3 regions of the Fervidobacterium gondwanense DSM 13020 genome follow, and region 2 is predicted to be linked to each of the others. Evidence: riboswitches for the same ligand, from Rfam matches in the RefSeq annotation. Region 2 holds a riboswitch; each other region holds the start of a gene.
What was found. Region 2 has a riboswitch for cobalamin ahead of BUA11_RS03335 (ABC transporter substrate-binding protein). Riboswitches for the same ligand answer to the same signal wherever they lie in the genome.
Positions count from the first base shown of each region.

Region 1: linked by a shared signal. The riboswitch ahead of BUA11_RS03850 (ATP-grasp domain-containing protein) and the one ahead of BUA11_RS03335 (ABC transporter substrate-binding protein) in region 2 are both predicted to bind cobalamin.
Region 3: linked by a shared signal. The riboswitch ahead of cobT (nicotinate-nucleotide--dimethylbenzimidazole phosphoribosyltransferase) and the one ahead of BUA11_RS03335 (ABC transporter substrate-binding protein) in region 2 are both predicted to bind cobalamin.

Region 1 is NZ_FRDJ01000003.1:118,127-122,356, forward strand. Features, by position in the region: gene BUA11_RS03845 (thiamine pyrophosphate-dependent enzyme) at 1-1,350, opposite strand, end outside; cobalamin riboswitch at 1,625-1,810, shown strand; gene BUA11_RS03850 (ATP-grasp domain-containing protein) at 1,870-2,922, shown strand; gene BUA11_RS03855 (succinate--CoA ligase subunit alpha) at 2,906-3,763, shown strand; gene BUA11_RS03860 (YitT family protein) at 3,733-4,230, shown strand, end outside.
Region 2 is NZ_FRDJ01000003.1:4,456-8,685, forward strand. Features, by position in the region: gene hflK (FtsH protease activity modulator HflK) at 1-852, opposite strand, end outside; gene BUA11_RS03330 (FecCD family ABC transporter permease) at 938-1,942, opposite strand; gene BUA11_RS03335 (ABC transporter substrate-binding protein) at 1,945-2,844, opposite strand; cobalamin riboswitch at 2,904-3,078, opposite strand; gene BUA11_RS03340 (hypothetical protein) at 3,105-3,515, opposite strand; gene feoB (ferrous iron transport protein B) at 3,512-4,230, opposite strand, start outside.
Region 3 is NZ_FRDJ01000012.1:29,441-33,670, forward strand. Features, by position in the region: gene BUA11_RS08815 (beta-N-acetylhexosaminidase) at 1-38, opposite strand, end outside; gene BUA11_RS08820 (cobyric acid synthase) at 29-901, opposite strand; gene BUA11_RS08825 (Dph6-related ATP pyrophosphatase) at 915-1,565, opposite strand; cobalamin riboswitch at 1,746-1,937, shown strand; partial or broken gene cobT (nicotinate-nucleotide--dimethylbenzimidazole phosphoribosyltransferase) at 2,008-3,083, shown strand; gene cobU (bifunctional adenosylcobinamide kinase/adenosylcobinamide-phosphate guanylyltransferase) at 3,080-3,586, shown strand; gene cbiR (cobamide remodeling phosphodiesterase CbiR) at 3,583-4,230, shown strand, end outside.

The DNA.
Region 1 (4,230 bases), 110 kb from region 2:
TGCATGGAAGAATGTGGAATCGCCAAGGAAAGCCACGATTTTTCTCTCAGTGTTGAACAAACTCAAACCCGAAGCAGTACCAGTTGAGTGCCCCATCGAAAGTAGCACTTGTCCGACGTTGTATGGTTCTAAGAATCCCAACGTGTGACAACCGATATCTGCAACCGACATGTCATGCTCGCGGAGGATTTTAGAAAGCACGTAAAAGACAGGTCTATGACCACAACCTGGACAGAGTTGTGGTGGTCTTGAAATAGCACGGACTTTGTGTTCAGGAGATTTTATCTCTCTCACCAGCTCAGGCATGAATTTGCGCATTACGTTTGCTACCTTTTCCGGTGTGTATTCGCCAATCAAATCTTCCATATCCTGTTTTCCGACAATCTTCACGTTTATACCTTCCTCAAATGCGATTGCCTTAACTTTTTCCTCGATGAAATCATCGAGCTCTTCAAGTATTTTGATCACCTTATGTGACCTAAGAAACTTTACGATTGCCTTTCGTGGGAATGGATATACCATTCCGAGCCTCAATATGTCAACTTTGTTTTTATTATCACCGAGTACATCGAGCAGTGAAAGGTAAGGTAACCCTGCGGTTATAATTCCAATCTCGCTACCGTTGTTTAAAATGTACGCGTACTTTTCGGAAACTTCTTCCCACTTCCTCAATTTTTCCAGTGCACGCCTCTTCATAACTGGTACGTTTTGCCCTATTGGGATGTACGGTCCAAGATTTTTGGGGTCAAACCTATGAGGTGTTAATTCGGTTTGTTTGTAAATTCCAAATTTGACTTTTTGCTTGAAATGGGCTGTGTGGGTTGTAAGGCGGAGGATTACAGGAGACTTGAATTCTCTTGCGTATTTAACCGCTTCGATGAACATGCTATAAACTTCTTGAGCGTCTTTTGGTTCAAACAAAGGTGTATATGAAAGTCTTGCGTAATGTCTGTTATCTTGCTCGTTTTGAGAACTATTCGCACCCGGGTCATCGCCTATAACCACAACCATACCGCCAGGTATCTCCATCATGCTTAGCTGCACAAACGAATCAGCTACAACATTCATACCTACGCTTTTGAAAAAGACACACGATGTGTATCCATTCACCGCCGCACCGAAGGCGACCTCAAGGGCTACCTTTTCATTCGTGGAAAATTCGAAATAAAGCGGGGACTTTTCTTTTGGAAGTAGATTAATCGTTTCGGCTATCTCAGGTGTTGGCGAACCAGGGTACGATGTAACTACTCTAACGCCACTTTCAATCATTGCTCGCACTATCGCTGTGTTGCCAATAACAATCTCTGAAAAAGGCTCTTCTTGGAGTAATAATTGACCCAAGTTTTTCATACAACCACCCCTTATCTTCACTTTCTGATAGAAAGAGTCCGAATATAACTAAATTAGGTGTAACTTATTATATCATAAAAAGATAGACTTTGTCTACATATAAATTTTATATCGTTTTTTGAGAAATAGTGAATATAGTATACAGAAGATTTAAGATGAAATTTAAAAAAACAGTTATTTAAATCTTTATAATTTTCAAAATTCGACTATTAGCAAGTATTGAAAGTTTCATCAAGTCACCATATGATATTAGTGAAAAATCATACTGAATCTAAATATCCCCTACCTTAGAGGTGCGAAAGCTTAAAAGGGAACACCGGTGCGAATCCGGGACGGTCGGGCCACCGTGAGTGGGGACGAAACCTGCACAATGCCACTGGCTAATTCTCAAAAGGCTGGGAAGGCGCAGGGAGTAGGATGATCCGCAAGTCGGGAGACCTGCCTTTAAGGGATGGGCGCCCCAAAAACCACAGATTTTTGGGGTATTTTTCTTTGAAAATTTTAAGGGGAGGCGAGAGTATGAAAGTGCAAGAGTACGTTGCGAAGGACATTTTGAGAGCCGAAGGAGTGAGAGTTCCGAAAAGTATTCTGATTCTTAGAAATTCAGACTTACAAGACTATGTAGAAGCACTAAAAAAATTAGGATTTCCTCAGGTGGCTAAAGCTCAAGTTCTTGTAGGCGGAAGGATGAAGGCTGGAGGAGTGCTTGTTTCAAAAACCATTGAACAGGCAATAAGTAATGTGAGTAAGATTATGGACAGCGAAATAAAAGGTGAAATTCCGGAAGGGGTTCTCGTTGAAGAATTTGTTCCACACGAAAGTGAACACTATATTTCGATAACGATAGATAGAAGTCTAAGAGACATCGTTTTTGTATATTCGAGTCATGGAGGAATAGATATCGAAGAGTTTACGAAGACTCATCCAGAAGAAGTTGTAAAAACAAACAGAGTAAACGATTTACCACTTGAAGTAAGAGCTTTTGCAAGAAGACTTTATGACATATTCGTTAAGTACGACCTGACACTGCTTGAAATAAATCCGTTCGTTGAATCTAATGGTTATTACTACGCACTTGATGCTGTTTTCCACGTGGACGACAGCGCGCTCTACCGTCAGTGGTGGGCGGGAGAGTCTTCCGTGGAAGATTCTTTCGTGGTACTCGGCGGTGACGTTGGTGTCATCGGTTGTGGAGCAGGTATCGTCATGGCCACAATAGATGCACTCACTGAACACGGGTTCAAGCCAGCGAATTTCTGCGATATCGGCGGTGGTGCAACGGCTGATACACTTTACAGTGCGTTGACAAAGGTGCAAAAGATAACAAACAAGGCTGTACTGAACATATTCGGTGGAATAACCGACTGTCTTGAAATTGCAAAAGGAGTTACCGAATTCAAAAGTAAAAATCCGAGTTTTGAGATATACATAAGACTTTCGGGAAACAACGAAGTAATAGCTAAAAAGTTGTTAGAAGAGAGTGGAATCGTATCAACCAATGACATGAAGGAACTTATTGAATCTGTAGATAGGAGAGTTAAAGGAGTGAGAAGAGATGTTGTTCGCGAATGAGAGAGTTTGTGTATATGGAGCTACTGGAAAATACGGTAGTTATCATCTCAAAAGAATGCTCGAGTACGGTACAAATGTTGTCTGTGGCGTGAGTAAAAATAGGATAGTGAAATCGATAGAAAACATTCCAGTTGTAGTATCACTCGAAGATTACGTTTCCAAATTGGGACCAGTAGATACAGCTATTCTTTTCGTGCCTGCACCAAGTGTCTTGGAGGCGTTTCAAGATGCTGCTTCGAACGGTGTAAAGAACTGCGTGATTATAACCGAGCATGTTCCAGTACATGACACATTGAAAGTTTTAAAACTTGCGAAGTACCAAGGTATAAATGTTATAGGTCCGAACTGTCCGGGGGTTATACACCCATTAGAAAAAGTGAAAGTCGGAATAATGCCAGAAAGGTATTTCAAACCCGGTAAGGTGGCGATTATCTCAAGAAGTGGAACGTTGATGTATGAGACAGCAAAATACCTGAGTGATGGTATTGGAGTAGCGGTTGGATTAGGACTTGGCGGAGATCCAGTGGTTGGTACAAATGTCTCAGAGGCGTTTGATACTGTAAAGAAATTGGGGTATGATAAAGTCTTAGTGATAGGCGAAATCGGTGGTGAAGATGAGATAAGTGGTATTAAACACGCTCTTAAGATAGGTTTTCTTCCGAAAGACATAGTTGCTTTCTTTGCAGGGAGGCATGCACCGGAAGGAAAGAAAATGGGGCACGCAGGTGCTATTGTTGAAGGAGAAAAAGGAAAAGTACAGTATAAGGAATCAATACTGAATGAGATGGGAATAAGGGTGGTGAAATTTCCGTGGGAAGTAGGAAACGCTTGGCTGAACTAACAAGAGAGTACGTTTTATCATCGCTCGGAGTATTTCTCACAGCGCTTGGCTTGGTAATATTCTTGATTCCCAATAATATAGCAGCTGGTGGTGCTTCAGGCTTAGCGATAGTTCTGAACAAATTCTTGCCAATATCGGTTGGTATATGGATGTACATAATAAACGCTACGCTATTTTTGACCGCATTTTTGATAATAGGTTTTGACTTCAGTTTCAAAACGATATACTGTACATTTTTGCTGAATTTTTTCATAGATTTATTTGACAGGGTTATTCCAATGTACAAGTATCATGGTAGCGACATGATCTTGGCTGTCTTCTTTGGCGATATACTAACAGCCGTTGGTATGGCTATCGCCTTCTCACAGAACGCATCTACAGGTGGTACAGACATTATAGCCAAGATTCTTAATAAATTCTTTGGAGCGCCTTTTGGTATGTCTATACTCTTTCTCGACTTTGCCATA
Region 2 (4,230 bases):
AGTTCTCGCTTTTGGCAATACCTGTTCGAGTGTTTCTATTCTGAGCCTTGTTTCTGTGATTTTTGGAGCTTTCTTGTACTCGTTGAGGATGCTCAAGAATCTTTGTGTTTCACCGGTGGCTTGGAGAATCTTCTCTTGTGCATATGCTTCCGCTTCAAGGATTATCTTCTTAGCCTCACCTTCGACCTTAGGAATGAGGTTGTTTGCGTATTTTAAAGCTTCGTTGATGTATCTTTCCTTATCTTGCTTGGCGTTGTTTACATCATCGAAAGCAGAAATCACTGGAGCAGGCGGAACAACTTCCTGGAGCAGTACATTAATCACATAGATTCCTACGTCATAACTGTCGAGAAGTTTTTGGACTATTTCTCGGACCTCCGAAGAGACTGTATCCCTTTCAGCAGTCAATATTTCATCAACGGTCCTTCTTGCGATGCGCTCTCTTAACGCGGATTCTGTAGAGAATTTGACAAGCGCTTCAGGATTATCAACCTTGAATGCGAATTTGATAGGATCACTTACTCGGAACTGAACTACTGCCTCAACTGAGACAATATTTCCATCTTCTGTTAGAGCCAGGGCTTCTTCCTCTTCGCTGGCATATTGACCTGGTCTCACCGTTCTGAATCCAATTTCCTGTTTCCTCACAGTCTGAACGTCGACTATGACGTGCGACTGGAATGGATAAGGTGCGTGTGCGTGTATACCAGGTCCTGTGGTATGTGAGTACTTTCCAAAGGTCTTGATTAAAGCAACTTCTGAAGGACCAACTTGATAGACCCCCGTACCAAAATAAATAACTACAAGTACGATTAAAATAGTTAGCAAGATAGTACTTCTTTTGGTGCTCATGTTTGTCACCTCTCTATTTGTATGTTCAAAATCATTATACCACGCATTTGGAAAAAAGCAGGTGTGAAAGACTCTTGAAGAACGCTCAGAAATTCTTATTGCCGTTCTTCAATTTGAGCAGAACGAACATGAACGGTGCACCTATGAGGGAGGTGATTATTCCAACAGGGATTTCAACGGGGTTGAGCAATGTACGGGCTAATGTATCGCAGATTGACATGAGCATGCCACCTAAGAGAATGGTAGCAACGATGTTGTTCCTGTGTTTCGGACCAGCTAACGTTCGTGCCATGTGCGGGACTATCAATCCAACAAATCCTATAATTCCTGTTTTTGAAACGAAAGCTGCGGTAACGAACGCACCAAGCAAGTAAAAGAGCCATTTTAGAAGCTCAACATTGACTCCCAAACTCTTCGCTTCTTTCTCGCCAAGTACCATTGCATCGAGCTGTCTGCTCATCATCATCGATAGTACGGCAAGAGTTGTTAAAGAAATTGCTGGTAGCACAATATCAGTAAATGTGATTCCGGAAAAAGAACCAAAAAGCCAGACGTGGCCTGTTACGAGTGATCTATTCGCTATATTCAAAAGGAGCATGCTCCCTGCCGAGAACATAGTGCTCACGAGTACACCGCTTAGGACTAAATGTACGGTAGGGACTATGTTGCCCTTTCTCGCAAGTGCTATAGCCAGCATAGATGCTACTACTGCGAATATGAAACTCATTGTTGGTATACTCACGTGAGCGATAGAGTTGACAATGAAGTATATGCCTAAAAGAGCACCGAAACTTGCACCAGCAGACGTTCCGATAAGATATGGGTCAACAAGTGGGTTTTTCATTATCGCTTGAAATATGTTACCTACAAGTGCCAGTGCTGAACCTGTGAGCGTTGCCATTAAGACCCTCGGAAGTCTTAAGTGCCAGAGCATGTAGCTTTCTGGAGAGTCTGAGTTTATTAATTTTATGGCTTTGATTGGGCTAACATATACCGTCCCAAAAGAGATATTGATGAGAAAAACAAATAAGAAAAGGACAGGGAGAAGATATCTCCCTGTCTTGATTAAGAGAACCCTTAACTTAGTCAATATTATTTTCCTCCGTAGAAGAAGTTGTAGAATATATCCAAGTATTTAAAAACATGAGGTGCTGCCTGACTAATTTCGTCTCCGTCAATTACAAAGACCTTTCCATTCTTAACTGCTTTCAGGTTTTTCATTATTGAATGGTTCTTCACTGTTTTTTCAATTTCTTTTGGATCTCCATAACCGCCAATGACAATAACATCAGGATCTTGTTTAACAAGCCATTCCCAGCTGACTGAAAGCCAGCCGTTGTTTCCTGAATAAGGAGCCGCTATGTTCCTTCCACCAGCGATAACGATGAGCTCGTTCACATATGAACCAGTACCAGCGGTCCAGAGCTCTTTGGCTTTTTCATCTGGAATTGTTATCGTGAAGAATACAGTTGGCCTGTTTTCTAATGGTATTTTTGATGTCTTTTGTCCCATTTCAGCCATCTTGTCTCTTAACTCTTGTGATATTTTGTCAGCTTTAGCCTTAATGTTAAAAACTGCGCCGAGTTGTCCAACGGCCTTTATGATATCAGTCAATGTGTTTGCATTGAGAACGTATGCAGTAAGATTTGCTTTCTCAAGTTTCTCAACTTCTGGAAATTGGAATCCGCCAAATGTGAACACAATATCTGGTTTTAGCGAGTAAATCTTTTCAATGTTCAGTGGTACCATGTTTCCGATGTTTTCAGCCTTTCTGTAATTATCCCATGCTGTGACTCCAACTATTCTGTTTTCAAGTCCAAGGGCCTGCAAGTATCTTGTTGCGCTCGGTGCTGCGGATACTACCCTTCTTGGTGGCATCGGGATGTTAACGATACGTCCAGCATCGTCTACGACTGCTATCGCTAAGGATAAGACAGTGCTTAAGAGTACAAAAAGTGCTAAAAACCTTCTCAGTGTTCCAGACCTAAACATAGCAAAACCCTCCCTCTTTGCAAAAATTTGTTGCCATCCCCAGGCGTCGTGGTGGATGGCATACCTTCCTCTACACATCAGGTCTCCCGACTTGTGGATCATCCTACTCCCTGCGCCTTCCCAGCCTTTTAAGAATTAGCCAGTGGCACTTTGCAGGTTTCGTCCCCACTTACGGTGGCGGCCCCGTGCCGGATTTTCACCGGTCTTCCCTTGAGTGTGTAAAGGGAGGTTATTCTTATTTCGTATTATACTACACCCTTTTAGCTACAGCAACTGCCCTTTTCGTTCTTCTGTATCCCAACGTCTGTTCTTAAAGCTGTCTTTTTTATGTATATGACGTTTATCACGCTGTATATGCCTGTGATGAAAAGTATAGCGTCGGCAAGGCTGAGCTTGTATACTTCATCGCCTATTATCAGATTCGAAAAAGATATCAAGTACGCGAGCAGAACATAACCTGCGGCGATTGAAAACAAAATGCTCCCTACGTAAAGATGTGCGACTCTGAATGAGTAATTCGCCGTGCCATACTCGCGAAATCCGAAGAAAAAGACCATTGAAAAGCTGAGTATAACGAGTGAGAATATTATCTCGTCACTAAGAAGATACGATATGAAGGTGATGAGTGATAACACAAGCATCGTTAACAACATCCTGTTCAGGCTTCTCATATGATCACCCTTCCGATCGTGTATGTGATGAAAGCTAAGATGTAAGATATGCTTAGGCTATATATCACTGCAAACGCTGTATATTTCCAGCTGTTCGTTTCACCTTTTATTGCAGCCAGTGTTGCAAAGCACGGCATGTATCCGAGGACGAATACCATTAACGAAGCAGCAACGACCGGATTTAAGTGAATATTAGACGCATTCTCGTAAAACTGAGACAGAGAAGATACAATGACTTCTTTAGCAACACCGCCAAATATGAGCGCTGAAACTATTTGCCAAGTGTAGTTAAGAGGTGCGAATATAGGTTGCAAAAACTTACCAAGCATCGAAACGTAGCTGTTTTCTATGTTTGCTGGATCAGGGAAGTAACTAAGTGCCCAAATTACAACACTTGATACGAATATTATCGTTCCTGCTTTCTCCAAGAAGTGCCTTCCTCTGTTCCACATGTACGTAGCAACGTTCGAAATCTTTGGAAATCTGTACCTTGGCAACTCCATGACAAGCGGAACGTTTTGTCCTTTTAGTACAACCTTGTTTATGATTCTTGACGAGAGAGCTGTCAAAACGAGGCTCAGTACGTATATAGCAAAGAATGCCTCAGCTTTATGGTTCGGGAACGCGACGCTTATGATTAAAAGGTATACGGGAATTCGCGCACTGCAACTGATGAATGGCGAAACTAAAATTGTTGTAACTCTTTCTCTTTCGT
Region 3 (4,230 bases), on a different contig from region 2:
TTCACAACTTTTGGATAAGGTATGAGAATTAATTCCATATTCTATCCCCCCTAAATAGAAGTTCTTTTATATAAACCATGTCTAAATTATCGCAAATGATCTTTGATATACATTCTATTTCACTATCAAGTTCATCTGTGAAAGATGATGAGTCCATGTTTTTCTCAATGTTTTTTGAACTCTTTCCAGCATCGTCTTCGTCTTCAAGATGGTGATCGATAAATGGAACAATACCAACAGTCCTAACTTTAGTCAATTTTTCAAGAGTCTTCAGTCCATCGCCTAAGTGTTCTTTACTGCCTTTGAATTTGTTTATGATGAATCCTTTGACAAGCTTTTGTTCAGCTCTTGATAGTAGTTTGTATGTTCCATATAGTGAAGCAAAAACTCCGCCAAGATGTATATTTCCAACGATTAGCACTGGTATATTAAAACTCTTAGCTACTTTCATGTTTACAATATCACCTTTTTTAAGGTTAAGCTCGACGGGACTTCCTGCACCTTCCACAATAACTATATCATGTTTCTCTAAAAGAGTGTTATACGCCTCTCTAATCTTTCTCCACAAAAATGTTTTTCTCCGATTGTAGTCCGTATAATGTAATCTTCCCAAGCTCTTGCCAAGCAAAAATACCTCACTGTATCCTCCGCCGACCGGCTTGATTAATACAGGATTCATCTCCTCAATTGGTTTAGTTTTAGCTCCAAAAGCTTGGAGCGCTTGAGCCCATGCAAAGATTTGACCGCTGTTGGAAGTAAACGACACAGAGGAGAGGTTTTGAGACTTAAACGGTGCGACTTTGTAACCATTATTCGAAAAATATCTACATAGCGCAAGTGTGATTATAGATTTACCAACCGCTGAAGATGTACCTTGAATCATTAATGAACCTTTTTTCATATTATCATCTCCATTAAAGTTGTTTCGCTCTAACTTTTAGTCGCTTTGCATTGTCGTCTTCGTAGAGCCCTTCAACGTAGAAATTAAGGGGAGAGCTGAATATTGGTCCGTCATAGACAAGCGTATGGTATTCACCATTCTCACCACAGATATCGACACCGGATTTTTCAAGAATTCTATGTGTCTCTCTGTTCGTTAGTTCATTACCAAGGATTTCATCAATACCTAAGTTTTTCTTTACAGATACAATCAGAGCTCTAAATCCCAAGTTTGAGAACTCTTCTAAAATCACTTCTCTTTTCCTCTTCCAGAGAGGCTCTTCTACAGTAACATTATGAACGCTGCAAACTCTTTTTACCCAATCAAGATGCTCTTGTAAGTCAATATCACCGAAAATTCCGATTCCTCCTTTTGCGTGGTTACTTAAAAAATCAAGAAAGTTCTCTTCATAACTTTCCCAGCTGCTGCATCTTGTTATCAATTTTGTCCCTATTAATAAAGCTTGTTTTTCAAGTATATCTTTGCCAAAACCATGTGCTCTTGAAGAAGAACAGTCTTCATCAAGCATAGTAAAAAGGCAATCAACTTTACCGTACTTTTTCATACCATAGTACAATGCTAAGGCAGAATCTTTTCCTCCACTCCACGATGCAAATACAAACAAAACTATCACCCCATTCGTAGAATTTTGCTTATAAAGATTATAGTTAACAAAATGTAGTATTGTCAAAAGCAAATATGTACAATATTTAGTGCTGAATATAGAGAAATACAGTTATTGTCAAATTTTCGATTCTAATGTTCGTTATCGTGCGATTGTCAAGATTGTTCATTTCTGAAAATATTGTATAATGCTTTTTGAAAGTAAATAGATTTCACTCTTTTGCAAAGGGAACTTCGGTGAGAATCCGAGGCTGCCCAGCAACCGTAAGCGGGGACGAAAACCACAATATGCCACTGAAAGCTTAGCTTTTGGGAAGGCGTGGTGAGTAGGGTGATCCGCAAGCCGGGATACCTTTGCAAATGGGGATTGTTTTTCCCGAAAGCTCGGGCTTTACGGGAAAATTTGTTTTTAATTTCTAAAGTATATAAAGGGGGAAAAGTTTATGGAAATCACAAGGAAAGGCTTGAATTTCAACATTAATGCAACCTTCTCAAATGAACTGAAAAGTGCTATAGTGAACCGACTTAACAACCTCACAAAACCCGTCGGAAGCTTAGGTTATCTCGAAGAAATCGCCCTGAAGATGGGATTAATCCAAGGAAAGGTTATCCCTGAGCTCCCAAAAAGGAAAGAAGTTTACGTGTTTACGGCAGATCATGGAGTAGCAGAAAATGGTGTTTCCGCATATCCGCAAGAGGTCACATATCAGATGATTCTAAATTTTCTCAACGGTGGTGCTGCAATTAACGTCTTTTCTCGACACGTTGGTGCAGATGTCTTTGTGGTTGACTCAGGTGTCAAAGTAGACGTAGACATTGAGCACAAAAGGTTAATAAAAGCTAAGATAGGCTACGGTACGAAAGATTTTACTAAAGGACCTGCGATGACAAAAGAGCAAGCTTATGCATGTATCGAGAAAGGTGCTGAAATCGCCGACAAAGCAATAGAAAAAGGAGCAGAATTACTTGTTGTCGGTGATATGGGAATCGGAAACACAACAACCGCTTCTGCAGTAGCAGTGGCTTTAGGCTTTGGGCTTGACGAAATCTTAGATATTGGAACACCGTTGAATGAAGAAGGATTAAGAAAAAAGAAAGAAGCGATAAAATATGCCTTAGAAGTTAATGACCCAGACGCTAATGATCCGATTGATGTTCTGCAGAAGGTTGGTGGATATTGTATTGGACAGATGGCTGGGTTTATACTCAAAGCAGCTGAGGAAGGGTTCCCGTAATCATCGATGGTTTCCCAACAACAGCAGGGCTTTTAATCGCGTGGAAGATAAATTCGCAAGTTTTGAACTACGTATTCGCAGGACACAAATCAAAAGTCAAGGGACACAAAGTGATTCTTGATAAACTTGGTTTGAGACCAATTCTGGATCTTGATATGAGACTCGGCGAAGGAACAGGTGCTGTGCTTTCCATTTCAATCATAGAAGCTGCGATCAAAATGATTCGAGAAATGGCGACTTTTGAAAGTGCGAACGTTTCGAAAGGAGAAGACCAACCTGTATGATTACATTGATAACCGGCGGGGTAAAATCTGGCAAGAGCACGTTTGCACAAAATTACATATTGAAAAAGCCCTACTCTAAGAGGGCATATATAGCAACAAGTGTACCATTTGACGATGAGATGAGAGAGCGCATAGAACGGCACAAAAAAGAACGCGGAACATTGTTTGATGCATTCGAAGAACCTGTGGAAGTACACAAAGTATTAAAAAAGCTCAGTGGAGGTTATGACGTTGCACTAATTGAATGCATTACGACTTATCTCGGCAATTTATTCCATTACAATTACGACGTGGAAAACTACACTGAAAATCTGATCAATATCTTAGAGACTGTCGATTATGATGTTGTTATAGTCACAAATGAAGTTGGCTTCGGAATAGTACCTGAAAACAAACTTGCAAGACAGTACGCAGAAACACTTGGAAAGCTCAATTCGAGACTTGCAGGCATATCAAACGAGGTTTACGTACTCTTCAGTGGGATTGAGGTAAGGATAAGATGAGCACAGCGAACAAGCAACTTATTGGTAGCACCTCTTGGGTCATACCTGGAACATACTACGAGAATGCAAGGATTTTGGCACATTTAGTTGACTTTGTTGAACTGTTGGTCTATACATGGGACGATGAAACCAAGGAGCTTTTAGAAAAGGAAGCTAAATATTTAGCAAAACTAACCGGGAAGTATGGTCTGAAATATACTGTCCACTTGCCAACAAACAATGTAGAAAACATGATTAGTGCTTACAATTTTCTGAGGAAATCAGATTTGGAAATTCTGAATTATGTAGTGCATCCAATAGATGGCATAAGTGAGTTTATTAAAGTTGCAAGCAAAGATGTTTCGGTTGAGAACTTGAAGGAAAAGGTCTTGCCCTACGAAAAGATGACTTTTGATGTTGGGCACCATTTTCTTGGTGAAAGATTCCCAATGGAGTTGATTGATAAAATAAACGAAATTCACATGATGGGTGTGCACAGTGGAAAAGACCACGAAAAGCTTGATAAAAAAACGCTTGAAGATGTTATCAACTTTTTAGGAAGAAGGAGAATCTCTGAAATCAGTCTTATATGCTTTGAGATTTTCAATTTAGATGACTTAATAGACTCTATAACACTATTTGAGCGAACTGTTCTTAAAACAAAA